2 regions of the Sinorhizobium sp. BG8 genome follow, and region 2 is predicted to be linked to the other one. Evidence: riboswitches for the same ligand, from Rfam matches in the RefSeq annotation. Region 2 holds a riboswitch; the other holds the start of a gene.
The links. A riboswitch is a leader RNA that binds a small molecule or an ion and turns the genes downstream of it on or off. The one in region 2 is predicted to bind FMN.
Positions count from the first base shown of each region.

Region 1: it holds a riboswitch for FMN, as region 2 does, so the genes downstream of both, F3Y30_RS17005 (6,7-dimethyl-8-ribityllumazine synthase) here and ribB (3,4-dihydroxy-2-butanone-4-phosphate synthase) in region 2, are expected to answer to the same signal.

Region 1 is NZ_CP044011.1:3,617,766-3,632,111, reverse strand. Features, by position in the region: gene F3Y30_RS17060 (3-keto-5-aminohexanoate cleavage protein) at 1-888, opposite strand, end outside; gene F3Y30_RS17055 (GlxA family transcriptional regulator) at 1,004-1,978, shown strand; gene F3Y30_RS17050 (SDR family oxidoreductase) at 1,982-2,743, opposite strand; gene F3Y30_RS17045 (ABC transporter permease) at 2,749-3,573, opposite strand; gene F3Y30_RS17040 (ABC transporter permease) at 3,573-4,439, opposite strand; gene F3Y30_RS17035 (spermidine/putrescine ABC transporter substrate-binding protein) at 4,652-5,812, opposite strand; gene F3Y30_RS17030 (ABC transporter ATP-binding protein) at 5,854-6,939, opposite strand; gene F3Y30_RS17025 (helix-turn-helix transcriptional regulator) at 7,140-7,937, shown strand; gene F3Y30_RS17020 (DeoR/GlpR family DNA-binding transcription regulator) at 8,102-8,887, shown strand; gene F3Y30_RS17015 (triose-phosphate isomerase) at 8,884-9,651, shown strand; gene F3Y30_RS17010 (RpiB/LacA/LacB family sugar-phosphate isomerase) at 9,691-10,131, shown strand; gene F3Y30_RS17005 (6,7-dimethyl-8-ribityllumazine synthase) at 10,334-10,807, opposite strand; FMN riboswitch at 10,901-11,047, opposite strand; gene F3Y30_RS17000 (ABC transporter ATP-binding protein) at 11,148-12,209, opposite strand; gene F3Y30_RS16995 (ABC transporter permease) at 12,223-13,011, opposite strand; gene F3Y30_RS16990 (ABC transporter permease subunit) at 13,008-13,877, opposite strand; gene F3Y30_RS16985 (ABC transporter substrate-binding protein) at 14,022-14,346, opposite strand, start outside.
Region 2 is NZ_CP044012.1:225,515-239,860, forward strand. Features, by position in the region: gene F3Y30_RS22170 (carbonic anhydrase) at 262-864, opposite strand; gene F3Y30_RS22175 (hypothetical protein) at 965-1,156, opposite strand; gene F3Y30_RS22180 (acyl-CoA dehydrogenase family protein) at 1,231-2,484, opposite strand; gene F3Y30_RS22185 (ABC transporter ATP-binding protein) at 2,514-3,287, opposite strand; gene F3Y30_RS22190 (ABC transporter substrate-binding protein) at 3,312-4,655, opposite strand; gene F3Y30_RS22195 (branched-chain amino acid ABC transporter permease) at 4,754-5,821, opposite strand; gene F3Y30_RS22200 (branched-chain amino acid ABC transporter permease) at 5,825-6,706, opposite strand; gene F3Y30_RS22205 (ABC transporter ATP-binding protein) at 6,717-7,484, opposite strand; gene F3Y30_RS22210 (LLM class flavin-dependent oxidoreductase) at 7,490-8,908, opposite strand; gene rpsU (30S ribosomal protein S21) at 9,331-9,564, shown strand; gene ribB (3,4-dihydroxy-2-butanone-4-phosphate synthase) at 9,991-10,614, opposite strand; FMN riboswitch at 10,724-10,870, opposite strand; gene tpiA (triose-phosphate isomerase) at 10,954-11,700, opposite strand; gene F3Y30_RS22230 (SDR family oxidoreductase) at 11,706-12,494, opposite strand; gene F3Y30_RS22235 (sugar ABC transporter ATP-binding protein) at 12,509-13,996, opposite strand; gene F3Y30_RS22240 (substrate-binding domain-containing protein) at 14,023-14,346, opposite strand, start outside.

The DNA of each region.
Region 1 (14,346 bases), on a different replicon from region 2:
CTTGAGCTTCTCGCGTACCTCTGCCGGTCCGATGACGCGGGCGCCCATGTTCTCGATGACGGAAACTGCCTTCTCGACGAGCTGCGCGTTGGTAGCGAGCTGACCCTTGCCGATATAGAGGTTGTCTTCGAGGCCGACGCGAACGTTGCCGCCGGCCAGGACCGCCGCTGCCGGGTAGGCCATGGCGTTGCGGCCGATCGAGAAAGCCGAGAAGGTCCAGTTGGACGGCACGTTGTTGACCATCGCCATGTAGGTGTTGAGGTCGTCGGGAGCGCCCCACGGAATTCCCATGCAGAGCTGGATCAGCACCGGATCCTCGATCAGGCCTTCCTCGACGAGCTGCTTGGCGAACCAGAGATGACCGGTATCAAAGGCTTCGATTTCCGGGCGCACGCCGAGATCGGTCATCTGCTTCGCCATGGCACGCAGCATGGAGGGCGTGTTCGTCATCACATAGTCGCCGAGCGAAAAATTCATCGTGCCGCAATCGAGCGTGCAGATTTCCGGCAGACATTCGGCAACGTGGCTCACGCGCTCCGTGGCGCCCGCCATGTCGGTGCCCTGTTCCTTCAATGGAAGCGGCTTTTCGACATTGCCGAAAATCATGTCGCCGCCCATGCCGGCCGTCAGGTTCAGCACCACGTCGACTTCCGCCTGGCGGATGCGGTCGGTAACCTCCTTGTAGAGGTCGTTGCGGCGGCTCGGCGCACCGGTTTCCGGATCGCGCACATGGCAGTGAACGATTGCTGCGCCAGCCTTTGCCGCCTCGATCGCGGATTCGGCGATCTGCTTCGGCGTGATCGGCACGTGCTTGGATTTCGCCACCGTGTCGCCCGAACCGGTAACGGCGCAGGTGATGAAGACATCGCGGTTCATGGCTAGGGGCATGCTGTCTCTCCCGAATTTTTCTTCTGGAGCCATTACGAGCCAATAACGCCACGCGTGCTTTGCAAAATCGGCATCATTCTTTACAAGGATGGAAATCGCTGGAGGAGTTTCGGTCGTGCTTGATCCGTCATCCGAGACGCTCGATCTCGATATCCTGGTGCTGCCGGAGACCAACCTGATCCTCGTCGCATCGGTCATCGAGCCGCTGCGCGCGGCCAATCGCATCTCCGGGCAGGATCTCTACAGCTGGAAGATCTTCTCGCCGGACGGGGCGCCGATCGAGACCCGCAGCCGCATTCCGGTGCCGGTCGACGGTCCCTTTCGACCGGAGAAGGAAACCTTTCCACTGTTCATCCTGTCGAGCTACCAATGGAAGCTGAGCGCCACGCCGGCACTCCGGATGCAGTTGTCCCGCACGGCTCGCTACCGCACGATGATGGCCGGGATCGAATCAGGGAGCTGGCTGCTGGCGGAAGCGAGCCTACTCGACGGTTCCTCGGTGACGATCCACTGGGAGGACATGGAGGATTTCGCGGCTGCCTATCCGCAGATTTCCGTGTTGAGGGAGCGCTACGTCATCGACGGCAAACGTATCACCACGGGAGGTTCACTGCCGACCTTGGATCTGATGCTGGAGATCATCCGCCGCCGGCAGGGCTATTCACTGGCACTCGAGGTCTCGCGCCTGTTCATCTACGAACACGAACGCACCGGCGGTCTCCTGCAGGTGCCGGCACTCGGCAACATGCGCGTCGCCGACCAGCGCGTCAGCCAGGCGGTGCGACTTATGGAGGAGACCGTGGAGGCACCGGTAACGCTTGCGCGCCTCGCACGCCGCGTCGGCATCAGCGCCCGCCACCTCCAGGATCTGTTCCATGAGACGATGGGCGTTGCTCCGCACCAGCATTACCTCGCACTCAGGCTGAACGCGGCGCGCCGGAAGGTGATCGAGACCAAGATCGAATTCGCCGACATCGCCGCAATGACCGGCTTCAATTCGTCGTCGGCCTTCTCCCGGAGCTATCGCGCGCACTATCACGAGAGCCCGACCGAGACACGGCGAAGGCTGAAGACGCCGGGGAAGGGGTGAGCTTCACACGATCGATTCGCCGCCGTCCACGACCAGGATCTGACCGGTCATGTAGGAGGAGCGGTCGGAGACGAGGAAGAGGATCGGTTCCGCGATTTCGCAGACATCGGCCCATCGCCCCATGGGCACCTTGTTGCGAATATAGGTTTCGATCTCGCTGCGTCCTCCCATCTGGGCGATGAAGGGCGCATTGAAGGGTGTATCCACCCAGCCCGGACAAAGCGCGTTCACGCGAATCCCGTACCTGGCGTAGTCGCCGGCCATCTGCCGTGTCATCGCGATCACGGCGTGTTTCGTGGTGGTATAGGCAATCATCTCGCGGTCGTAGATGACGCCTGACGAGGAGGATGTATTGAGAATGACGCCGGAGCCCTGCGCCCTCATTGCGGGCACGACGAGCCGCGAGGCAAGAAAATGGGCGCGCACGTTCAGTTCCCACGAGCGGTCGAAGCCTGCGACCTCGACGTGTTCGAGATCGCCGGAAACCTGGGCGCCGGCGTGATTGTGCAGAATGTCGATACGGCCGTGCCGGGAGAGGATGGAGCCTATTCCCGCTTCCAGTGCCGCATCGTCGGTAACGTCGAGCACGAGCGCCTCGGCTTCTCCGCCAGCATCCGCAATCAGATGCACGGTCTGTGTGGCCGCGGCGGAATCGCGGTCGAGAACGCAGACGAGGGCTCCCTCGCGCGCCATGATTTCGGCTCCAGCCCGGCCGATACCGGAGCCCGCTCCGGTGACGATGGCAACACGGTCCTTCAGGATCATCGGCTTTACTCCACGGCAGGCGATTTCTGTTTCTTCTCCCGCATGAGAAAGCGGGCGATGAGGATCAGGATCAAGGAGGCGACCAGCACCATCGTGGCAATCGCATTGATTTCCGGCGTTACGCCGCGTCGGATTGAGGCGAAGACATAGATCGGCAGCGTCGTATTCGAGCCGGCCACGAAGAAGGCGACGATGAAATCGTCGAATGAAAAGGTGAAGGCGAGCAGGAAGCCCGCAAGTACCGAGGGAAGGATCTGCGGCAGCACGATCTGGTGGAACGTTGTCCAGGGCGTTGCATAGAGATCGGCCGAAGCTTCCACGATGTCCCGGCCGAGACCGGCGATCCGCGCCTTCACAATCATGGCGACGAGCGCCATCGAGAAGAGCCCGTGGGCGGCGATGATCGAACCATACCCGAGACCGAGCTGCGGTGGTTTGTCTCCCGGCCAGATCCCGGCGATGACAGGATTGACGAAGGCAAAGACCTCCACGAGCGCAACCAGCGTTGCAATGCCGATGACCACGCCCGGCACGACGATGGCGGCCGCCATGAGACCGTCCAGCGCCGTGCGCATGCGGCCGCCCAACCGCTGCATGCCGAGCGCCGCCATGGTGCCGAAGATCGCGGCTAGGGTGGCGCTGGAAAAGGCCACGATCAGGCTGTTGGCAAGGGCGGTCGTCAGGAACGTGTTGCCCAGCGCCTTGGCATACCAGACGGTCGAGAATGCCGTGAACTCGCTGGCGTTGCGCCCGGCATTGAACGAGAACAGCACCACGAGCGCGATCGGAGCGTACAGGAACAGATAGACTGCGGAAATCAGGGCGCGCATCAGACGAGATCCACCTGTCTGCTGCCGGAAACCTTCCAGGCGATCCGCATCGCGATCGTCAGCACGATGACAACGATGACGACGAGGGTGACGGCGATCGCCGAGCCGAAGGGCCAGTTGCGCGATTGGAGGAAGAGGTCGACGAGCGCATTGCCGATGAAGAACACCTTGCCGCCGCCGAGCAGCTGCGGGATCAGATATTCTCCGAGAAGCAGGATCGTGACGAGTGCGACACCGGTCATGACGCCGGGAAGGGAGAGAGGCAGTGTCACGCCGAGGAAGGTCGAGACGGGTTTTGCGCCGAGATCGGCGGAGGCTTCGAGAAGGCGCCGGTCGAGCTTCTCGAGGCTGACATAGATCGGCATGATCATCAGCGGCAGGTAGCCGTAGACGATGCCGAGCAGCACGGCGCCAGGCGTGTTCAGCAGGCGCACGTCGGATATGCCGATCAGGTCGAGAAGGTGCGGCAACCCGCGGGAGCCGAGGATGTACATCCAGGCATAGGTGCGCACCAGCAGGCTCGTCCAGAAGGGCACGACGATGAGAGAGACGAGCAGGAGCCGATAGCGCGGATTGGCCTTGACCGCGAGGTAGTAGGCGGCGGGGTAGGCGACGAGCAGGCAAAGGAGGGCGCCTGCCGGGGCAAGCAACAGCGTGTTCCAGAAGGCGGCGGCGCGGGCCGGGAGGTTCGCGTATTGTGCAAGCGTCAGGGCAGGCTGGTATCCGCCTGCCGGCGCACGCTCTCCGAAGGAAAACACCAGCATTGCGATGAAGGGCAGCACCAGGAATATGAACAGCCACAGTACAGCCGGCGCAAGCAGCGACGTCGTGACGAGATTTCTCTTCGCGGTCATCGTCAGGGGCATAAGCACAGGTCTTCTGCTGTCTTGAGGCTTCTGTTTCCGGTGCCCTGGAGGGAACCCGTCTTTTCAATGTTGTACCAGTCGGTCATCAGGTCTTCCGCTGGGAGGCCGAACATCCGATGCCTGCGAGGCAATGAGGGGAATCTCCTCGTGACGATTCCCCTCACCGGGCCCTTGCGGGCCGCTCCTCCCCCAAGGGGAGAACTGGCCAGCCGTCAGGCGGCCTTGAAGCGTGCCATCAGTTCGGCGCGGGCAGGATCGGTCAGCGTGACCGCCGCGCCGAATTCGAGCGGCGTGAGGGATGCCTCGTCCGGATAGACGATCTTGTTGCTCGTGACCTCGGCCGGCAGCAGCGCCAGCACGCGGCTGTCAGTGGTCGGAGCCCCGTTGGCGATGTGTTCCTTCACCGCGTTGGCCGGATCCATGAGGAAGTTCAGCAGAGCATAGCCCGCCGGCTTGTTGGCGGCGCTCTTCGGTATGGCGTAGAAGTCGGACCAGATCTCGCCGCCGTCCTTGCCGAGCACGAACTTGATCTCCGGCATGTCGCGGTTGAGCTGTGCGCCGTCATTGGTCCAGCACATCGTGAGCCAGGCGTCGGTCGCGCGCATGGAAGGCTGGTAGTCGCTGTTGATGGCGTAGAGGTGCGGCTTGACCTTGATCAGCAGCTCTTCGGCCTTGGCCAATTCTTCGGGCTGCACCGAGTTGAAGGAATAGCCGAGCGAAACGAGGGCGTTTCCAATGGTGGTCAGCTGGTAGTCGTGCACCATGGCACGGCCATCGGCTTCGCCCATCGCGACGTCGAAGAAGTCCTTCCAGCTGGTGACCGGCGCTTTGATCTTGTCGGAGTTGAAGGCGATGCCCGTCGTTCCCCAGTTCTTCGGGAGGGCGTAGACGGTGCCGTCGACAGTGCCTTCCGCTGTGAAACGGATGTTCTGAGACTTCGGGTCGAAGTTCGGGACCTGGGCGAGATCGATCGGGTCGATCAGGCCGAGCTTGGCATAGGTCGAGATCGTGTAGTTGGTGGGCACGAAGAGGTCCCATCCGGTGCCGCCCGCCTGGAGCTTCGCCAGCATTTCCTCGTTCGAACCGAAGACGTTGACCTCGACGGCGACGCCGGTCGCTGCGGTGAAGTTCTCGAAGGTTGCCGGATCGTGGTAGTTGGGCCACGTGGCCAGAGACATGGTCGAGCCGAGATCCGCCGCATATGCGGTGGAGTTGAAGAGGCCCGGCTGGCGGGCGAGGACCGCTGCTGCGAGACCAAGTCCGGTGACGCCGAGGAAGTGGCGCCGCGTAACCGAGCCGCGTTTCAGCCGCATCAGTTCGTCCATCAGGCCGGAGGCGCTGATCGGGGCATTCTCTCTGTACCATTTCGACATAACGCTGTTCCCTTGTTTTTGGTTGTGTCGTGCCTGTTCCCTCAGGCGGGAAAGATGTGCGCTGCGCCGGGATCAAACTCCAGGATGACCTTTTCGCCCGGTTCGACGAGGTCTCTGTCGGAAAGGCCGTGGCGCTCGGCCGTGACGAGCATGTCGCCAAGTCCTGCGACCGAGACGGAATACTCGGCCGATGAGCCGAGGAAGATGCGGTGCGTCACGGTGCCTTCAAGTATGGACGTCTTGCCCGAAGCGGCTCGCGACAGGCGAATAGCCTCTGGCCTGAGGGCAACCGTCACCGCGCCGGCTGCTTGCTCGACCGCCCGCGCGCCCGCAAGTGCGGCGCCGTTCGCAAGCCTCACCACGGAGCCCGGTTCGAGGGTCGCGGCAACGCGATTGGTCTTGCCAACGAAATCGGCGACGAAAAGATCTGCCGGGTTGTCGTAGACCTGCTGCGGGGTCGCAAACTGCATGATGCGGCCCGCGTTCATGACGCAGACGACATCGCTCATCGACAGCGCTTCTTCCTGGTCGTGCGTGACGAGCACGAAGGTGATGCCGAGTTCACGTTGAAGCGTCTGGAGCTCGATCTGCATGGCAGTGCGCAGCTTCTTGTCCAGCGCGGCAAGCGGCTCATCGAGAAGAAGCACCGAGGGCTTGTTGACCAGCGCGCGTGCCAAGGCCACCCGTTGCTGCTGGCCGCCGGACATTTCGTGTATGCGGCGCTTGGCAAATCCGCCGAGCCTGACCATCTCCAATGCCTCACCGACGCGCTTCGAGATTTCTGCAGCGGCAAGTCGCGGTCGAAGCTGCTTCAGGCCGTAGGCAACGTTCGCCTCGACGTCGAAATGGGGGAAGAGCGCATATTGCTGGAAGACCATGTTGACGGGGCGCCGGTAGGGCGGGACGCCGTTCGCCACTGAGCCGCCGATCAGCACTTCGCCTTCCGTGGGCTGCTCGAAGCCGCCGATCATCCTGAGGCACGTGGTCTTACCGCATCCCGACGGGCCGAGCAGGGCGACGAATGCACCCTTCGGTACGGCAAAATTGATGTCCGACACGGCGGTCACGGCGCCATAGCGCTTGGTCACCGAACGGAACTCGATGTCGTTCGTTGAAGCGGAAATCACGTCAGTTCCCCACGGTTTTTCTGGTCTTTGAGCGATCTCGGCCGCTCCGCCACCGTATGCCAGAGATGCTAGTTGCGAAAGTGCTTCGTGGTATATACCCCGGGAGTGGTATAGTTGCGGAGAATGGCGCGTGGAAGGAGTATGCCTCTCAAGAGGTAGGGGACCCGCCCAATGCATGGCAGACGGGGTCTGGAGGGGACATGCGGGTTGATTTTGCACCATTGTTTTCGGCCATCACGGAAATGGTCGATCTCCAGGCGGCAACCGACGCCGGCGGCGTTTTCCTGCGGATGATGCAATCCGTCGTTCGCTTCGACGATGTGGTCGTCTTTGCCTATCGCGACAAGGAACGGCCGCTCGACCTCTTCAGCACCTTCGATGCCGGCGATCACGAGGTTTTCGTCAGCCTCTACCAGGCCGGCCCCTATCTTCTCGATCCTTTCTATCATACGGCGCGGCAGGGCCGGGAGGGACTGTTCCGGATGCGCGAGCTCGCGCCGGACCGCTTCTTTTCCAGCGAGTATTTCCGCAGCTACTATTCACAGACCCGGCTTTCCGAGGAGGTCGGCTTCTTCGTGCCGCTCGATGGCGGGATAACCGTCGTTCTCTCGCTGATGCGTAGAGAGGGCACGGGAGTGTTCCCGGCAGGGGAATTCGCGATGCTCGGCTACGCGCAGCCTCTCGTCTCGGCGTTCGCACGGCGTGCCTGGCCGAATCTCGGGGCCCAGTTCGATGGAACACTGGGGGGAGGCGCCAGGGGGCGGCGTGCCGAACCGGCAAGCGCCGCCGACAGGGTCTGGCGCAAGCTCAACCTGACGGAACGCGAGGCGGGTATCATCGAACTGGTCCTCCAGGGACATTCCTCGGAGTCGATCGGGCTGAGGCTCGGGATATCCACCGGCACGGTCAAGGTCCATCGCCGCAACGTCTATCGCAAGCTCGGGATCTCTTCACAGATCCAGCTCCTTTCCATTTACCTGCAGAATCTGGAGCGGTGAGCGGGCAGGGTGCACGCTGGAAGTGTCACATGAGAATGTCACATCCTGTGCAAATGTAACATTGAAATATCACAAATTGATGTTACATTCTCCTCGTGCGGTGAAACTGAACCCGCAATGCGAGGAGAGCGGCGATGGCATGATGCCGGAACGCCGCGAGCGACATGAGACCCGAGGACAGACGTCAGAAAATCATGGACATCCTGCTCGAGGCCGGCAGTGCTTCGATCGAGGACCTCGCCAACAGTTTCGCCGTTTCCAAAATGACGGTGCATCGCGATCTCGACGATCTCGAGCAGGCGGGGTTGCTCCGCAAGGTTCACGGTGGCGCCTCCATCGAGTCGAGCCCCCAGTTCGAAAGCGATTTCCGTTATCGCGAGCGCATGGCAGCGGCCGAGAAGCGTGCGATTGCCCGCCATGCAGTCTCGCTCATCGAACCCGGCCAGATCATCATTCTTGACGACAGCTCCACCGCGGGCGCGATGGCGTCGCTGCTGACCGAGGTGAGGCCTCTCACCGTCATTACCAACAATCTCTCGGCCATCACCGCACTGTCGGGTGTCGCGGGCATCCAGCTGATCGCGCTCGGAGGCGCATACAGCAAGAAATTCAACGGTTTCTTCGGGATCGTGACGGACGAGGCGTTGAAGTCGCTGCGCGCCGACATCGCCTTCCTGTCCTCTTCCGCCATCGAGGGAACGCAGGCCTTCCACCAGGACCAGGAAGTCATCCAGATCAAGCGGCAGATGATCCGCTCGGCACGGCGCAGCTACCTGCTTGCCGATCACGACAAGTTTTCCCGCCAGGCGCTGCATTTCCTTGCCGACCTCGACCTCTTCGAGGCGGTCCTGACCGGCGGCAAGATTACGCCGGAGGCTTCGGCGGCACTTGCCGACGGCGACGTGAAACTCATTTCGACACACAGTGAAGAATCGGAGAATTCAGCATGAGCAAGACCGGCCTATGGGTAGGTACGAGCTGGAAGATGAACAAGACGCTCGGCGAAGCGATGGCCTTTGCCGAGGCGCTCGCGGCCGCCGATGGCGACCGGGATGCGCGGATCCAGCGTTTCGTCATTCCACCTTTCACCGCCGTCAGGGAAGTCAAGAAAACGCTGGCCCAGTCCAGCGTGAAGGTCGGCGCGCAGAACATGCACTGGGACGACGCCGGGGCCTGGACGGGAGAAATCTCGCCGCTCATGCTCAAGGACTGCAATCTCGACATCGTCGAACTCGGCCATAGCGAGCGCCGTGAGCATTTCGGCGAGACGGACCGGACCGTTGGCCTCAAGACGGCCGCCGCCGTGCGCCACGGCCTGATCCCGCTGATCTGCATCGGCGAGACGCTGTCCGAACGCGAGGCAGGCGAGGCGGATGCGGTGCTCGAGCGGCAGGTCACAGGCGCGCTTTCGCTTCTCGAGGGTGACCAGAAAAACAGCGAGATCCTGCTCGCCTACGAACCGGTATGGGCGATCGGCGTGAACGGCATTCCCGCGACGGCCGATTATGCGGATGCACGGCAGGCCAAGATCGCATCAGTTGCCGAGCGCGTGCTCGGACGGCGCGTGCCCGTTCTCTACGGCGGCAGCGTCAACCCCGGCAACTGCGCCGAACTCATCAACATGCCGTCGATCGACGGATTGTTCATCGGACGCTCCGCCTGGGAACCGGCGGGCTATATCGACATCCTCAAACGAGTTGCCGCGGCAATCTAACCGCTGCCCACGAACCCATCGACCAGAAAGGAAAGACCCATGAAAATCGCAATCGGAGCAGACAGCGCAGGCAAGCCGCTTCTCGACATCATCGAAGCCCATCTTGCCGGCAAGAGCGACGTGACCGTCGGCAACCTGAGCCAGTCGGGTTTCTACGCGGACCTGTCGAAGAACCTCGCTGAGAAGATCGTCGAGGGCGAATACGAGCGCGGCATTCTCATCTGCGGCACCGGCATCGGCGTCAGCATCTCGGCCAACAAGGTGCCGGGCATCCGTGCGGCGCTGACGCACGATACCTATTCCGCCGAGCGCGCTGCCAAGTCCAACAATGCGCAGATCATCACCATGGGCGCGCGGGTCATCGGCCCGGAGCTTGCCAAGGCCATCGTCGACAAGTGGCTGGAGTCGGAATTCGATCCCAACGGCGCGTCTGCCGGCAACGTCCAGGCAATCGACCGGCTGGATGCGGGCAAGGCCTGATCCAGGGCCCAACCTCGATCTGAAGGTAAAGATAACGCCCGGTGGAAACACCGGGCGTTTTGCGTCGATGGGCTGTCGCTTCGGTTTTTTGAATCCGATCAGCGGCTTGCGCCCGATTGTTGGTAAACGGATTCCGGTTCTTCGTGCGGTGATACAAGGAGAAGTTGCGGGTCGCGGAAAGACGCGGCCCGCTGGAAGCGGCTCAGGCGTTGACCAGAGCGATGCGCGCGCGGGCATCGAGGATCTGCCGACATGCATTGGCGGCTTCCTTGCCCTTGATAACGAAGTGATCGCGGAAGAATGCGATGTGGGCCTCGGACTCCTGGAAGTGGTGCGGGGTGAGAACGGCCGAAAGCACGGGAACACCGATGTCGAGCTGGACGCGCATCATCGCGTCGAGCACGGTGCCGGCGACGAAGTCGTGACGATAGATCCCGCCGTCCACCACGAAGGCCGTGCCAAGGATCGCACTGAAGCGGTCGGTTTTCGCAAGCGTCTGCGCGTGCAGCGGAATTTCCAGTGCGCCAGGGACGTCGAAGATCTCGACTTCGCTCTCGAGCCCACCGAGGCGGACCCATTCGGCGCGGAAGGAGTCGACACAGCGATCGACGATCTCGGCGTGCCAGCGCGCACGAATGATGGCGATGCGGGTGGAGGGAGTGGCATTGATATTCATGCTAGGCCTTTCAAGGGTTGAGCCATTTTTCAATGATCCCCTTGGGCGAACACGCAGGTGGACGTGGAACTCCCTTGGTCGGGATGCCCGCCTGCTTGCTCTCTTTCATCCGGACTATTGACCGTCGGCTCCGGCATCGCACCGGATCTGCTGACCTTCCCTTTTGGGGAAGCGCTCGCGGGCTCCGGGATTTCTCCCGATACCGCCGGTGGGGAATTCCGCCCCGCCCTGAGAACAACCGGAGATTATTCATTCTCCGGCGGCCGATCAATAAGGAGGCCGCCAAAGATTGTCGAATCGGCGGCATTTTTTCCGGGAAGGGCTGCCGTCCGCGAAAGAACTACTCCCGGATGATCAGGAGGTCGCTGGCGATGAACTTGAGGTTCACGATGTCGCCGACGGATGGCGGGGTAAGGCCGGGACTGTTGAACATGTCGAAGGAAATGATGTTGCCGCCGACCTTCATTCGGGTGCGGATGACCGAACCGAGGAAGTTGCTGGACACGACTTCGCCGGTCAGCACCGTATCGCCCTTGGCCCCCTCGGCAATCGATCCGGCTTCGGGACGAAGCGCCAGGGAAACCGTATCGCCGACCTTGACCGGTCCCAGTGGTTCGCGCAGCGTCACGCCCTGGTCGCCGATGGACACCCGGTTCGCCGCGGGGTCGATCACCTTGGCCTCGATCAGGTTCAGCGTGCCGACGAAATTGGCGACGAAGCGGGTGGCGGGGCGGTTGTAGATCTCCGATGGAGCTCCGATCTGGTCGGCACAGCCGGCGTTCATCACCACGATGCGGTCGGAGATCGACAGCGCCTCTTCCTGGTCGTGCGTCACGAAGACGGTGGTGATGCCGAGCTGCTGCTGGATCATGCGGATCTCTTCGCGCAGGGAAACGCGGATCTTTGCGTCGAGCGCCGACAGCGGCTCGTCGAGGAGGAGCACCTGCGGCTTCGGCGCGAGGGCCCTGGCGAGCGCCACACGCTGCTGCTGGCCGCCGGACATCTGGTAGGGGAAGCGGTCGGCGAGGTGGTCGAGCTTGATCAGCCCGAGCATTTCCTTCACGCGCGCCTCGATCTCGTCCTTCGGGCGTCCGGCCACCTTCAGGCCGAAGGCGACGTTGTCGAAGACGTTCATGTTCGGAAAGAGCGCATAGGCCTGGAAAACCATGCCGATGTTGCGCTGGTTCGGCTTGAGGTTCGCCTGGCTCTTGCCGTTGACGGTGATCGTTCCGCCCGAGGGCGTCTCGAAGCCGGCGATCATGCGCAGCACCGTGGTCTTGCCGCAGCCGGACGGGCCGAGGAACGAGACGAACTCTCCCTTCTCGATCCCCATGTTGAAGTCGCGCACCACCTGCACGGGGCCGAAGGATTTCTGGATATTGCTCAGGGTTAGAAAAGTCATAAGGGAAAAGTCCTCAGGCCTTGGCGGGCGCGGTTTTCTGGAAACGGGAAACGAGCTGCAGCAGGCCCATGCTGAGCCATGTTATCGCAAACGCGATGATCGCCAGCGCGGACGGCTCATAGGCCTTGTTCGCTCCGACGAGCTGCAGATAGGGGCCGAAGGCCGGACGGTTCAGAAGCGATGCCATGGTGAACTCGCCCATGACGATGGCGAATGTGATGAAGGCGCCGGAGAGCACGCCGCTCATGACGTTCGGAAAAATGCAGCGGAACATGATCGTTGGCCATTTCGCGCCGAGACTCTCGGCTGCCTCGGTCAGCGTAGCGACGTCGATCATGCGCATGGCGGTATCCACCGCACGGTACATGTAGGGCAGGGACAGCGTCACGTAGGAGAGCACCAGCAGCAGGTTCGTGCCGGAGGTCGAATTTGTCAGCGGCAGGAAGGAAGAGGAGTTGTAGAGCCGGAGGTAGCCGAACACGATGACGATCGCCGGAATGACGAGCGGCAGCAGCGTGATGAATTCGACGACAGGACGCATCCGCGGGAGGCGCAGGCGAACCCAGTAGGCCGTGGGTACGACGAGCAGCATCCCGAAGATGATCGTGAACAGCGCCATCAGCATGGAGAAGCCAAAGGTCGCGCGGAACTGCATGTCCGAGAAGACCGACTGATAGGCGTCGAAGGAATACTCGCCGCGGCGCATGCGCAACGAGAACTCGAAGGTGCCGATCAGGGGAACGACGAAGTAGATGACGCCGATGGCAATGGCGAGCCAGGCGAGGAAGCGGGTTGCTCTCATTTCTGCCACCGTTCGGCGCGCGAACGCAGCCAGATGTAGAGGACGTTGGAAAGGCCGGTGATGACAATCATGCCGAGCGCCAGCGCGTAGCCGAGGTTAGGGTTGTGCAGGACGTCGCCGCGGATCTGCGCATAGAGAAGAATGGGCACGATGTTGAGCGAGGAACCGGTCAAGGCGTAGGCGGTCGCGATTGCGCCGAAGGCGTTGGCGAAGAGCAGCAATGTCGTGCCGAGCAGGCTCGGCCAGAGGATCGGCAGCGCAATCATCCGCCAGTATTGCCAGGTGGAGGCGCCGAGGATTTCGGAGGCCTCCCGCCACTCGCGCTTCATTCCGTCGAGCGCCGGGGTGAGGATCAGCACCATCAGCGGGATCTGGAAGAACATGTAGGTGATCGTCAGTCCGAAGAAGGACAGCAGATTGAAGCCCGTGGAATAGAGATTGAAGCCGAACATGTCGCGCAGCAGGATCGTCACGAGGCCGGTCCGCCCGAGCGTCGCGATGAAGGCGAAGGCCAGCGGCACGCCCGCGAAGTTCGAGGCCACACCGGAAAAGGTAAGCAGGCCAGAGCGCACGAAGCGCGGCAATCCGCCGAGCACGATGGCCCAGGCAAGGAAAAAGCCGATCACGGCGCCGCCAAGGGAGGAGGCGAACGATACCTTGATGCTGATCCAGTAGGCACTGAGGATACTGGGTTCGAAGAGGTCCGTGATGTTCTTGAAGGTGAACTGCCCCTCGGGCGTAAAGAACGCACCGGTCACCAAATAGAGCGTCGGCAGGATCAGGAACAGGAACGCAAAGATCATGAACGGCGCTATGCCGAGCCAATCGATCACGGTGCGGCGGTCTATCAAGGCGGAAGTGCTCATGAGACTGGGATCGTCCGGCAAAGAGGAATTTGAAAAATGTGAGCTTAAGCGGAAATCAGACAGGCGCAACCCATGCGATCGGCCCGCCGAAAAGAATGAAATGCCCTCCCGCCGTGAAGCGGGAGGGCAATGCGTCCGGACGGATTACTGGACGTTGGCGCCGACGACGCTGTCCCACTTGCCGGTGATGACTTCCTTGCCGGCGGCCTGCTCTTCGAGCGTCGGGAAGACGGCCTTTTCATAGGCTTCTGCCGGCGGCAGCTTGGCGAGCATATCCTGCGGGATCTTGCCGTTCTTGGCGAGATCGTTGAAGCGGATCGGATGGCAATAGCCCTTCAGATAGCCGAGCTGGCCCTCGTCGGAGTAGAGGTACTCCATCCACAGCTTTGCGGCATTCGGATGCGGTGCGTAGGCCGAAATCGCCTGGACGTAGACGCCAGCGACGACGCCGGTGGCCGGAACGACCACT
Region 2 (14,346 bases):
ACGCCTCACAGCTCAGCAACTCGGTACGATTGCCTCGAGCTGAGGAGGACGGTGGGTGGTGGCCTGAGAGGCTGAAAGTACGCCTCAGGATTGCCGATCATGCCGGCCACGCATGAACACCACGGCTGCCGGCAGAACTCAGCCAATTTCTCGAGCGCGCGAAACCTTCTTGAGTGGGCAGTCTTCCCGATGCCAAGTCAGGATGAGATGCGCAATCAAGTTGTTGTTGACAGCCTCGTTGATGCAGGATGTCACATCTGACTATCGGCTTTTGGGCCGCCCAGCTTCCGTCGCATCAGAGACTTCGTTCAGCCGGCCGGTTCGCACATCATAGATATAGCCATAAATAGGAATGTGAGCTGCCACGAGGGGATGCTCGCGGATGCAGCGTACGTCATCGACAACGCTTGCCTCGTTGTTCTTGAACGTATGCCACTTCAGAAACCTACCATGCACACAGCCGCCGCCATGCTTGGGGTTTGACCATGCCTCTCCATCGAAGCTTGCCGTCTCGAGGCTGTCAGCCAGGAGATCACCGATCACCTCGTCCGAAAACAGTTCCATCCCGCAATCCGTATGATGGATCACGAACCATTCTTTCGTGCCCAAAAGCTTGTGCGAAATGACAAGGGACCGGATTGCATCATCACTCGCCCTGCCGCCAGCATTGCGGATCACATGAGCATCGCCTTCCGAGAGCCCTGCATACTTCGCGGGGTCGAGGCGGGCATCCATGCAGGTCAGGATAGCGAAGCCGCGCGCCGGCGGAAGTGCGAGATCCTTCTTGTCTCCGAACGAGGCCACATAGGTTTCGTTTGCAGAGAGAACTTCACTGTGGACTTTCGACGTCTTGGTATCGCTCATGGCACTTCTCCTCCTTTTATCGACTGTTTGATCGGGCTGGGGCTGGGCTTTTGCCCGTTTTTCAACCGGGATGACGTTCTGGTGGCTTTGAGTGCTGTGACTAGCTCGCAAGTTCTCGCCGAGCGTCTACCAGCAGATCGATGCGCGGCGCCGTCACGCCGTGACGGGCAACGAGCCGATGCTCTTCCTGCGGACTAAGGCGAAATCGGCGGGCAAATTCATGCACGTTTTGCATGTCGGCCACCTCACCTTCATTGGGCGCCTGTTTGTTCGCAAATGTCTCCTGCTGCATGGCAAACCCTTTGCTGTATCTGCTGTGATCACGACCGACCGCACAGTTCGACAGCGGGGCCGGCCTCGGCAAACCTACTGCGCTGCCGCGGCAGTCTCCCCGGTGCCCTGCGTCGCCAACGGCACACCGATCGACCAGTTGATCGGAGGCGCCGTGCCGTTGATGTGCCAGTCACCGACAATCCGTTCCTTGTTGATCACCGGATTATGCGACGAAATGGTCCGGGCATTGCGCCAGTGACGATCAAGTGCATGGCTTTCGCGGGCAGCCGAAGCGCTGAGCGCGTTGAACAGCAAGCTGCCGGCGCGCTGGGTGAATTCCGTAACGATGATCTGTGCGGAATAGACCTCGACATGGGCGGTATCGTTTGCGGCCTTCACGGCATCCGGGCCGGCAGCCTTCGCCTCGAAGACCCGCTGGATAGCGGCGGCAGCACGCAAAGTGCTCGATTCCGTCGCATAGGCGAGGCCCGCCAGCTGACCCACGACCTGTTGGATCTGGGGGTCCTGCCGGTCGGAAGGGCCGGCACCGGTACTATAGACACGCGTGCGGTTGCGTATCTGTTCGGCCGTGTCGCGCACGATGGCGCGGCCGATGCCTGCAAGGCTTGCCAGGAGAACGAGCTGGTAAAGCGCATGTTGATAGGGAACGCGCTCCTCGTAGAGAAGGACGTTCTGTGGCTCGACAAGAACCGATTGGAATACCGCTTCGCCACTGCCCGTCGTGCGCTGGCCGAAACCATCCCAATCGTCGCTGACCTTCACGCCCTCGGAGTTTTTTCGCACCAACGCAAGGACGTCTGCGCCATCTTCCCGGCGCGCCAGCACATCGATCCAGTCTGCGAATATGCTGCCTGTCGTATAGAATTTGCGACCGTCGAGGCGTAGCGCATCGCCGTCCTTTTTAACGCTTGTCGCCGTCTGCCAAAGACCGATCGTGCCGATCTCCGTCCAGGCATTGCCAGCGATCTCACCATCGGCAAACCGCTTCAGCCAGACGTCGCGTTCCGGACCGGGATCGGCAAACAACCGGTCTTCGGAAAAGACGACATGGCCGCGCAGGGCCTGGGGAATGTTGGGGTCGGCTTCGGCAAGCGCGATCAGCAGCGCCGCCAGATCGACGATCGAGCCGCCGTCCCCGCCCTCTTCCCGCGGAACTCGGACTGCGGGAAATCCTGCCTCCTTCAGCCACGCTATCTGTTCGCGCGGCAGGATACGCTGACGCTCACGTTCCAGCGTGCCATCGGCGATCCGGCGAAAGACCGGACCATATTTTTCCAGAAGGTCCGGCCGAAGAGCCTGGATGTTTTCCCTATAGGCGAAGGTCATGGTGATGACGGCTCCCTGTTCATTAAAAATCAGTGGGGAACGGCGGACTTCGCGCCGCCCAGGTAGAAATCATGCACATCATCGCGGGCACGCAGTTCCTCGGCCGTACCGGACAGAGCGACTCGTCCCGTTTCGAGGATGTAGCCATAGTCGGCATATTTCAGCGCCAGGTTTGCGTTCTGCTCTGCGAGCAGAAAACTCACGCCCGATTCCTTGTTCAGAGTTCGCACTATCTCGAAGATCTCCTGCACGATGATCGGAGCAAGCCCCATCGAGGGTTCATCGAGCAGGACGAGCTTGGGCTTCGTCATCAATGCGCGCCCGATCGCCACCATCTGCTGTTCACCGCCGGAGGTGAGGCCGGCCTTGGTCTTGCGCTTCTGCTGCAGGCGCGGAAACCAGGTGTAGATCTGTTCAAGGCTGTCGTTCAGGGCCTTGCGTGAAGGCCTGCCGACGAACCCACCTGAGAGGATGTTCTCCTCCACGGTCAGTTGCGGAAAGACGTGACGTCCCTCCAACACCTGCACGATGCCGCGGGCAACAAGTTTGGAAGCGGAAAGATTGCTGATCGATTCCTCGCGCCACCGGATATCGCCCTTGCTAACGCGGCCGCGCGCCGGACCGAGCAAATTGGAAATCGCCTTCAGCGTGGTCGTCTTGCCCGCGCCATTGGCGCCGAGGAGGGCAACAATGCTGCCCTCCTCGATCTTGAGCGACACATCCCTGACGGCCAGGATCGCCTGTCCATAGAGGGCTTCCACATTGCGGACCTCGAGGAATCCGGCTGTCGTCTGGTCAGTCATGGTCGGCTACCCTTGCCTGTTGGCTCAGTTGCTGGCCGCTTCGCGCGGCGTGATGCCCTTTTCCGCAGCGTAGGCGGCAGCCTTCGCCTTGATCACGTCGGCAAAGAGTGTGGAATCCGCCTTGATCCAGTCGGTCTTGGTATCCCAGGATTCGCCGTTCCACTGGATGATCTTGGCCGCGATGGTCTCGCCCTTGTGGTTGTCGATGGTGGTCTTCAGCGGGCTGATCAGACCCTCGGCGCCGAGTTCAGCAATGCGGTTCTGGTCGATATTGAGGTTTTCAAGCGCCCACTGGCCTTCTTCGTTGTTGAGCGGCTTGTTGCCGAACTTCTTCTGTCCAGTGCGCAATGCCTCGACGAATGTGATGGCCTCGATCACGCCGTAGTTGTAGTAGACCGTACCGAACTTGCTGTTGTCCTTGAGGTCCGACTTGCCCTTGTCGAGGATGTTTTCCTTGAGTGTCTTCAGGATGCCGTAGTCGGTGCCCGGGGGGAAAACCGAGACGGCAAGATACCCCTTGGCGGCAGCGCCCGCCGGGCGGGCATCATCTTCCGAACCACTCCAGATATCGCCGATGATGCGATCGGCCGGGAAGCCGACGCGGGCGGCGGTCTTGATAGCGACCGGCGTCATGACACCCCAGCCGCGGAGGAATACCCAGTCGGCACCGGCGCGGCGGATCTGCTGCCACTGTGCCTGCTGCTGTTCGCCGGGATGCGGAACAGGGATTTGAATATCCTCGAAGCCGTATTTCTTCGCGAGAATGCCGAGTGGTTCGATCGTATCGCGGCCGTAGCCCGAGTCATGATAGAGCGTCGCGATCTTGACGCCCTTCAACTTTTCGTAGCCGCCGGCCTGCTGGGCAATGTAGTCGACGATGATCTGGGCTTCGCTCCAGTAGTCGAAAATCAGCGGGTATTGATAGGGAAACACACGGCCGTCGGTCGCGATGTTCTGGCCGCCACCGGGGCTGACGATCGGGATTTTGTCGATGCGCGCCTTGTCTGTGAGCGCCACGTCCAGACCGCTCGAATGTGGATAGATCGCGGCCGTCAGCGCGCCGTTATAGCCGCCTTTATAGCGCTCGTAGCACTCGATGCCGCGCTCGATCGTATAGGCGGTTTCGCATTCCTGGATCAGGATCTTGACGCCGTTCACGCCGCCCTCGACCTCGTTCACGTAGCGCAGATAGTCGATGTTGCCCGCGCCGAACGGGATGAAGGACGGTGCGTATGGACCAGTGCGATAGGTGAAGAGCGGATAGAGCTGCTGACCGGCACCGTCCTCTGCCTGCACCGGCGCGCTTAGGCTTGCGGCAGCCATCAAGGCTCCGGCCGCAAGGGCGATGGATTTCGAGAGTATCGACATGGTTACCCCTTGTGTGTCGCTTCGAGAATGGCGCCGATGGTTATAGGAACGGGCGGAAGATCCGGCGCCAAGCCCGATCCGCACGCGGAACTGGGTGGCTAGCGTCTGAACCGCGCCTGAAGTGCCTCCACGCCGCGCCGTATCCAGGCGGAAAGCCCGTCCGGCTCCTTGATCAGGATGAAGATGATGATCGCACCGAAGATCACGCGCTGGAGATTGGTGATCGCACCCTGATCGCTGAGATAGGCAACGTTGGAGGCAAGCACGAGATGATCGAGCAGGATCGGCGTCAGCACGATAAAGGCCGCACCGAGGAAATTGCCGAAGATCGTCGCCGTCCCGCCGATGAGCACGATGAACAGGACCTGAAACGACTTGTCGAGATTGTAGGTATAGGCATCGGCCGTGCCGAGATAGGCGAAGCCCCAGAGCACGCCGGTTATTCCGAGGAAGAAGGAGCTGACTGCGTAGGCCTGCAGCTTGCGGCGAGCGACCCGGATGCCGAGCACTGACGCCGCCGTTTCCATGTCACGGATCGCCATCCATTCACGCCCGAGCCGACTTTTGACCACCAGAAAGGCAAGACCGATCAGCAGGACCGTGACTGTCGCAACCAGCAGATAACGCCCGACGGGCGACTGCAGGCCGTATCCGAAAATCTCCAGACGCGGGGCCGAAATGGTGAGCGACTGGCTGTTGTTCGAAAACCACGGATAGTTGGTGAACAGCCACTGGAAGAAGAACTGCGCGCCGAGCGTGGAGGCACCAAGGTAGAACCCTTTGATCCTGAGCGCCGGCAGGCCGAAGAAGATCCCGACCGCGGCCGCGATCACGCCAGCCAGCAGCAGAACGAGCGGAAGCGGGAGCCCCGGCACACGCAGGATCAGGTTATAGGCAGAAAACACGCCGACCGACATGAAGGCGGCGGAACCCAGCGAGACAAGCCCGGCATAGCCCTGCAGAAGGTTGAGCGAGATGCCAGCCAGCCCCATGACGATTGTGGGGATGATGATCGAGCTCAGCCAATAGTCCGTCGCGATCGCAGGCACGACGCCGAAGGCGATGGCGAGGCCTGCAATGACGAGGGCAGTCCGCAGAAGCGTCGAGCCGGATGGAACAGAGGAGGCAGCGCCGACATCCAAGATGTTGTCCTGAACGGTGGTCATGGGTCAGACCCTTTCGATGTCGCGATCGCCGAAAAGACCGGCGGGACGAACGAGGAGAAATGCGACGGCGAGGATGTAGGCGAACCAGGTCGAAACGCTGCCGTTGACCAGCGGGCCGAGATAGATATCGGCCAGCGCCTCGCTGGCGCCGACGATGAGCCCGCCGACGATGGCGCCGGGGATCGAGGAGAAGCCACCAATGATCAGAACAGGCAGCGCCTTCAGCGTGATGAGCGACAGCGAATACTGGACGCCTTGCCGCGCGCCCCAGAGCAAGCCGGCGATCAGAGCGACTATACCGGCAACGCTCCAGACAATGCGCCAGATGACGGGAAGACGGATGCCGATCGATTGGGCGGCCAGCGTATCGTCGGCCACGGCGCGAAGCGACACGCCCATGCGTGTCTTGCTGAAGACGATCGCAAGCACAACGACGAGAGCAATGACGATGAGCGAGGCGACGATATCGAACCAACTGATAAACAATCCGCCGTAATCCTCGGCGATATCCTCGATGCCGATGTCGAGCATATGCACGTCGGTTCCGAGAAAAAACTGCGCCGCGCCGTCGATGACGAAGGAGAGTCCAAGCGTGGCCATGAACAGGGTCAGCGGATCGCGGTTGCGAAGCGGACGCAGAACCAGCGCCTCGATGACGACAGCCGTCACGATCATCAGTGCGGAGGTTGCCGCGAAGGCGACCCAGAAATTTATCCCGCGCTCGACGAGCGTCACGAACACCAGCGCCGCCAGAAAGACCATGGCGCCCTGGGCGAAGTTGAAGACGCCTGAAGCCTTGTAGATCAGCACGAAGCCAATGGCGACGAGGCCATACATCAGACCGGCAAAAAGACCGGCGATCAGAGTTTCGAGAAAATAGGCCACGCCCGTCCCCTTAGTGAACTGTGCCGAGATAGGCGGCGATGACATCGGGATTGTTGCGCACCTCATCCGGTGCGCCATCGGCAACCTTTCGTCCGTAGTCGAGGACGACGATATGGCTGGCGAGCCCGAGCACGATGCCAACATCATGCTCGATCAACACAATGGTCGTGCCGAAGGCGCGATTAACCTCGCTGATGATGCGGCTCATGTCCTGCTTTTCATCCTGGTTCATGCCGGCCATCGGCTCGTCGAGCAGCAGGAGCTTGGGCTCGGAAACCAGGGCGCGCGCGAGATCGACCCGCTTCTGGATGCCATAGGGCAGCGTCGAGACGATCCGCCCGACGTAGGTTTCCAATCCGAGGAAGGCGATCACCCGTTCGGCCCGCGCGCTGAAATCACCGCGCTCTTTCCTGTCACGGCCGAAACGGAAGACGTTTTCGAAGAAGCTCGCCTCACCGCGGCGGGAAAGGCCAGAAAGGACGTTCTCCCGTACGCTCAACCGGCGAAACAGCGCATTGTGCTGGAAGGTGCGCCCGATGCCGAGACGTGCGGCGGTGCCCGGCCGGATCGCGCCAAAATGGCTACCATCGAAGACGATATCTCCAGAATCGGCTCGATAAACGCCATTGATAACGTTCAGCAATGAGCTCTTGCCGGCGCCATTCGGGCCGATTAGTGCGCAAATTTCGCCCTGGGCAACCGTGAAACTCAGTGAATTCAGCGCCTTCACACCACGGAAGGAAAGCGAGACGTCATTCAGCTCAAGCAGGTTTGTCATGAACCTCAGCCCTTCGCGCTCTTCAGGGCGGTCACGACGGCACCTGCTTCGCGTCGCTTCACGGCTTCGATATCGCGATATCCCGCACCCGGATGACTGGCGGGAAGATAGGGACCGTCGCCAAAGAGCTTTTCGCGCAACGTGCCCGGCTTGTAGGCCGTTGGATAAGCTCCGCGCTTCTGCAGTTCCGGCACAATGAAATTGACGACATCCTCGAAGCTGTCCGGCGTCACCGCATAGGCGAGATTGAAGCCATCGACATCGGTATCCTCGACCCATTCCTGCAGGATGTCGGCGATGCGTTCGGGTGAACCGACAATGACCGGTCCGAGACCGCCGATGCCGCCGAACTGCGCAAGCTCGTCAATGGTCCAGGACTTGTCACCACCCGCCAGGTGTTCGACCACCGACTGGATCGCATTGGTCTCGACCTTCTTGACGAGATCGGTGGGCGCGTACTGACCGAAGTCGATACCGCTCCAGCCGGACATGAAGACGAGCGAGCCGTCATAGGAGACGTAGCTCTTGTACTCCTCGAATTTCTTCTGCGCCTTTTCCTCGGTCTCGTCGGTGATGATCGTCAGCAGGGTGTAGATATAGACCTTGCTCGGATCGCGCCCTGCCGCCGCCGCACGCTGGCGGATCTCCGCCACATAGGCCTTGAGCACCGACTTGGTTGGCGCGGCAACGAAGACACATTCGGCATGCTGAGCCGCGAAGGACTTGCCGGGACCGGATGCGCCCGCCTGGTAGAGAACCGGTGTGCGCTGCGGCGAAGGCTCGGTCAGGCTGTAGCCGGGAACATCGAAATATTTGCCCTTGTGCCCAATCTCATGAACCTTTTCCGGATGGGTAAAGATGCGCTTGTCGCCATCGCGCACCACCGCGCCCTCTTCCCATGAACCCTCCAGCAGTTTGTAGAGGACCTCGACATATTCGCCCGCCACATCATAGCGATTGTCATGGCGGCGCAGTCCTCCTTCTCCGATGTTCTTGGCGCCGCTTTCGAGATAGGACGTGACAATGTTCCAACCGACGCGACCCTTCGAATGATGGTCCGCAGTCGCGATCCGACGGGCAAACGTGTAGGGATGCTCAAAGGATGTCGAAGCGGTGATGCCTATGCCGAGATGTTCGGTCGCGAGCGCGATTGGGGCTGCGAGCTGCAGCGGGTCGTTGACCGGGATCTGCGCTGCCTGATGGATCGCGTGGTAGTTCGAGCCCTTGTAGACGTCATAATAGCCAATAACGTCTGCGATGAAGATACCATCGAAAATACCGCGCTCCAGCGTGCGGGCGAGATCCTGCCAGTAATCCAGATCCTTGTATTTCCACGATTTGTCACGCGGATGCGCCCATAGACCGGGCGACTGATGGCCCACGCAGTTCATGTCGAAGGCGTTGAAGCGGATTGCCCTGGTCATCGTTCGGCCCCTTATTTGCGATGAGGAAGCCTAGTTGGCGACGAGATGTTAATACAGTTTCTCTATATTTTATATGTACTATTTTCAAAAAATTCGTTCCTCAGATCGGTCTGTGGAGAGCATAAGCTGGTTCTTGGACCGTTTAGGCCCCCATCGATGGTGGCTATATAGAGAACAGGCTTGTCTGACTTACACACTCGAAAAGAACAGAACCAACACTCCGTTTCACGCGGGATAACGACCCGGCTTGCCATGGGGGACATCCCATGCGGTCGCAAACCCTGCTTCAGATGATCTTTGGCTTGCGCTAATAAAGAGAACTTCTCCACTTCTTAAGGAGCCGCCAGCAAAATTTTCCTTGGTTTAAGAACCAGAGTTTGTAATTTGCGTGCGACAATTTTCGATAGTTCAAAGGAAGTTCCATGCAGGTTTTGGTTCGCGACAACAATGTCGATCAGGCGCTCCGCGTATTAAAGAAGAAGCTTCAGCGGGAAGGCATTTTTCGCGAAATGCGCACGCGCGAGGCTTTCGAAAAGCCATCCGTGAAGAAAGCACGTGAAAAGGCAGAGGCAATCAGCCGCCAGCGCAAGCTTGCGCGCAAAAAGATGCAGCGTGAAGGTCTCTTGCCCTCCCCTAAGAAGAAACCTGGCAGATAATCCCGAACGATCAGACGCATTGCGGTTCACGAAAATCTGGTCCCGCGTCCGATCTCGCGGTCCCACCTGATGACGAAAGCAGAGATGACAGCCGCGGAGGCAGTTCAATCGCCTCTCTGAAATTCGAGTCGAAGAGATAGTCGCAGCAGCCCTCCAAAACGGCGCGCTTCATTTGGCGCGCCCTCTTGGCATCTTGCTGGATGTCCCGCTTGCAGCTTTGGGTGAAATTCCCGGCGGCAAATGTCAATCGGTGGAATACGCGGCAAGAAAACGGTTCGGGGTAACACATCGAGAAGTTCTAGGAGCCTGCAGTCAGTTTACTCCCGATGAGATACGAAAATGTGGCCCGCATAATGGAGCCCTTGCCTTTTGTGTTATAGCCCCCGGGATGCCGACATGGCCCCCCGGAGGCTTCAGAGGTCTGACTTACGCAGCGGAAACCATGTTCTGTTCCATGAACTGAATCAGGTCTTGGATCGTTATGAGCGGCATTTTGTGTACTTCGGCGAACAACAAAAGATCAGGAAGTCGAGCCATCGTTCCATCATCATTTGCGACTTCACAGATCACACCGGACCCTGCCATACCAGCCATACGCGCGAGATCCACGGCCGCTTCCGTGTGACCGGGGCGAGCACAAACACCGCCAGGGTGGGCGCGGAGTGGGAAAATGTGACCGGGACGGGCAAATTCCGAAGATCGGGCTTCGGGGTCCATCAGAGCCTTGACCGTCGCGGCGCGATCGGATGCGGAGATACCAGTGGTCGTTCCGGGCAGGTAATCGACGGACACGGTGAAAGCCGTCTTGTGCAGTTCTGTGTTCTGCGGAACCATTAACGGGATATCCAAAGCGTCGAGACGCTGACCTTCCATCGCCACACAGATCAGTCCGCGCGCATATTTCATCATGAAAGCAATGGTCTCCGGAGTCACCGCCTCCGAAGCGACTATGATGTCGCCTTCGTTCTCGCGGTCCTCGTCATCCACCACGACGATCATCTCGCCACGCGCCAATGCCGCGATTGCGTCTTCAATTTTCGAGATTGCCATTTCATTGCCTTTCAAGGGTGCCGTTTTCGGCGTTAAACCGCGGCTTTCGACCGCTATTCATCCCTTGGGCGAACAGGCCCGCATACCGCTCGAACGAGCGGCTCTACAGACATGTTCTCTTCCATCCGGACTTTAACCGTCGGCCCCGGCCTCTCACCGGGTCTGCTGACCTTCCACTTTCGCGGAAGCGCTCGCGGGCTCCCGGATCACTCCGGATACCGCCGGTGGGGAGTTTCACCCCGCCCTGAGAACACTGTTTAAATAGCTCCGACACCGGGACAGATTCAAGAAAAAAGCATCAACAATCTGTTCACCATCGCAACACGCACCGAGGTGACGTCAATGCGCTGATAGCACCTCTGCTATCGCCACGAAGTCGGACGCTTTCAGCGATGCTCCCCCAACAAGTGCACCATCCACATAATCGACAGCGAAAATTGATGCAGCATTGTCTGGCTTTACCGACCCACCATATAGCAAGGAGATCGAGCCTCCTGAGCCTCCAAATCGCTGCTTAAGAGCTTCGTACATCGCCAGATGAACTTCTCCTATTTGCGCAACTGTCGGCACCCGCCCCGTGCCGATCGCCCATACAGGTTCGTACGCAATGACGGTGTTTGCGGCGGTGGCAACTGCGGGGACGGAGGCCGCGAGCTGTCGCTCGACAATCTCAATTGTTCGCCCGGCATCGCGCTCTTCCTGCGTTTCGCCAACGCAAATGATGGCCACCAGGCCACTCTGTGTTGCTGCAGCCGCTTTAGTTGACACCAGGTTATCAGTCTCACGGTGGTCCGACCTACGCTCCGAATGACCAAGGATGACATACCTCGCACCGGCGTCCAGAAGCATTTCCGCCGAAGTGTCCCCCGTAAACGCGCCCGATCGTTGAGGGTGGCAATCCTGGCCTCCAACCGAAAGCTTCGAGCTGCAGCAGACGACGCTGGCGCGCTCGATGAGCGTGAATGGAGGAACGACGACGAGACCGCATGTCAGCCGTTCCGCAGCGTCAGCCATCGCTTTGATCTCTCCCAGTGACGAGGAGAGACCGTTCATTTTCCAGTTTCCTACAAGCAGTTTCTTACGCATTTCCATCACCAGCAGCAGAAGCCACCATCGACAAGCAAATCAACTCCGGTAACGAAACTCGAAGCGTTCGATAACAGGAACACGGCAGGGCCCACCATTTCGTCGACGTCCGCCATGCGCTGCATCGGCGTCTGCTCTTCGAACAGCTTCGTCTGATGCACCATTTCAGGCCGGGTGTTCATTGGTGTTGCTGTGTATCCCGGGCTGATCGTGTTTACGCGAATGCCGCGAGCGACCCATTCCATCGCCATCGACTTGGTCATGTGGATGACGCCTGCCTTGGAAGCGTTGTAGTGACACTGGTTGAGCCCACGATTGACGATAACACCGGACATTGAGGCGATATTGACGATAGAACCGCGTCCGGACTTCAACATCGCCCGCGCTTCCGCCTGGCAAGACAGGAATACGCCCTTCAGGTTGATGTCCATCATAGTCTGGAACTGGGTTTCTTCCATCTCCTCCGCCGGATTGGCATTGGCAATGCCCGCCGCATTGACGGCAAGCGTCAGAGAACCGAGTTCCGCCTCGGTTCGCGCAACCGCTTCGTTGAGCGCTGCACCGCTAGTAACGTCGGCGGCGATCTGGATGCTTCGACGCCCTGCCCGTGCGATGAAATCTGCCGTGTTGGCGAGACCGTCATCCGTGCGGCGGTCGAGCAAGGCGACATCTGCCCCGCACTGGGCAAGTCCAATCGCAATGCGTTGGCCTATACCACTGCCGGCACCCGTCACGATCGCGACGTTCCCCGAAAGATCGAACAGCTTTGGCGCATTGAGCTTGATGTCAGACATTAAGTATTTCCTTTTCAGATCGTTGCCAGTTCCATAACCGAGACGTCGTTTGCGTCCTCGCGATTCAGGATACCGGCCTGTTTTCCCTGAGCCATGACCATGATACGACCGGAGACACCCAGCACTTCTTCGAGATCGGAACTAACCACGATCACGGCGACGCCTTCGCGGGCGAGATCCATGATAAGGTCGTAGATTGATGAGCGCGCGCCGACGTCGATGCCGCGTGTCGGCTCATCCAGCACCACCACCTGTGGCTTGCGCGCCAGCCATTTCGCAAGCACCACTTTCTGCTGATTGCCGCCCGACAATTCGCCGGCATTCTGTCCGCCACGACCCTTGACGCCAAAGCGCTTGATAAACTCGTCGGCGAACTCGCTGATGCGGCGCTTCGATATCCAGCCGTTTGGGGAAATTTTCTCGAGATTTGCGTAAGCAATGTTTTCTGCGATTGAATGATCAAGCACGACGCCCTGCAGCTTGCGATCTTCCGGCACAAGAACGATGCCGTTGCGGATAGCATCGATCGGCGACCGCGGCGTGACCGGCTTGCCGTGCAGTAAGACCTCACCGGCGGAAATCGGATCGGCTCCGGTGATGGCGCGTACAAGCTCGGTGCGTCCTGCACCCATAAGGCCAGCAATTCCGAATACCTCGCCCTTGCGGACGGAGAAATTGATGTCGCGAAACTCATTGGAGGGCGCGGAAAGCCCGCGAACCTCAAGCGCTATATGCTCCGAGGGTACAGGAAGGGTGGGAAACATGCGCTCCAGCGAGCGGCCGACCATCGCCTCAACGATGGTGCGGATCGGAACGTCGCCAGTGTCGAATTCCTGCACCTTCGCCCCGTCGCGCATGACAACGATGCGGTCGGCGATCTGGCGGATTTCCTCAAGACGATGCGAAATATAGATAATACCGACGCCATCCGCCTTCAGCCGGGCGATCTGCTGAAACAGGAGCTGGGTTTCTTCGCCACCGAGTGCCGCCGTCGGTTCGTCGAGGATGAGAAGGCGCGCGTTGAGCGTCAGCGCCTTGGCGATTTCGATGAGCTGCTGCTTTCCGGTGGAGAGACCTTCGACAAGTCGGTCCGGCGAAACATCGAGGCCGAGCCTCTTCAGGCCATTTCTGGCGCGCTCTTCCATCCCCTTGCGGTCGATACGGCCACCCTTCATGGGATAGCGGCCGACGAAGACGTTTTCAGCGATTGAAAGCTTGGGGAGAAGCTTGAGCTCCTGATGGATCATGCCCACGCCCTCGTCCAGAGCGGCGCGGGGATTGGCGGGGGCATAGGCTGCCCCCGACCACGTCATTTCTCCTTCGGACGGCTGAACGGTACCGGAAATGATGTTCGACAATGTCGATTTTCCGGCGCCGTTTTCACCGAGCAGCGCCACAACCTCTCCCGGATAGATGTCGAGATCGACACCGTGGAGAACCTTGATCGGACCGTAGGATTTCTGGACCCCACGGAGCGAGAGGATGGGAGAACGGGTCGTCATGGCACTGCCTTTCGCATCAGGATGTGTTACGGATGGCTCTTGACGAATTCCGGGGCGTTTTCGCAGGTTGTCAGAACCGCGTTCGGTGTCTGGCGCTCTTCAACCTTCTGGCCGGCAGCGACAGCGATTGCGGATTCGACAGCCAAGACACCCATCTTCTGCGTGCTCTGGGTCGCGGTCGCGATGAACGGCCCCTTGCACTTTGCGAGGTATTCGAGGGCCGACACGTCGCCGTCATAGCCACCGATGATCACCTTGTCGGAAAGGTTGGCGACATCGACAGCCTTGGCAGCGCCCATGGCAAGACCGTCAGCCTGGCCAAAGATGATCGTGATGTCCGGATTTGCCTG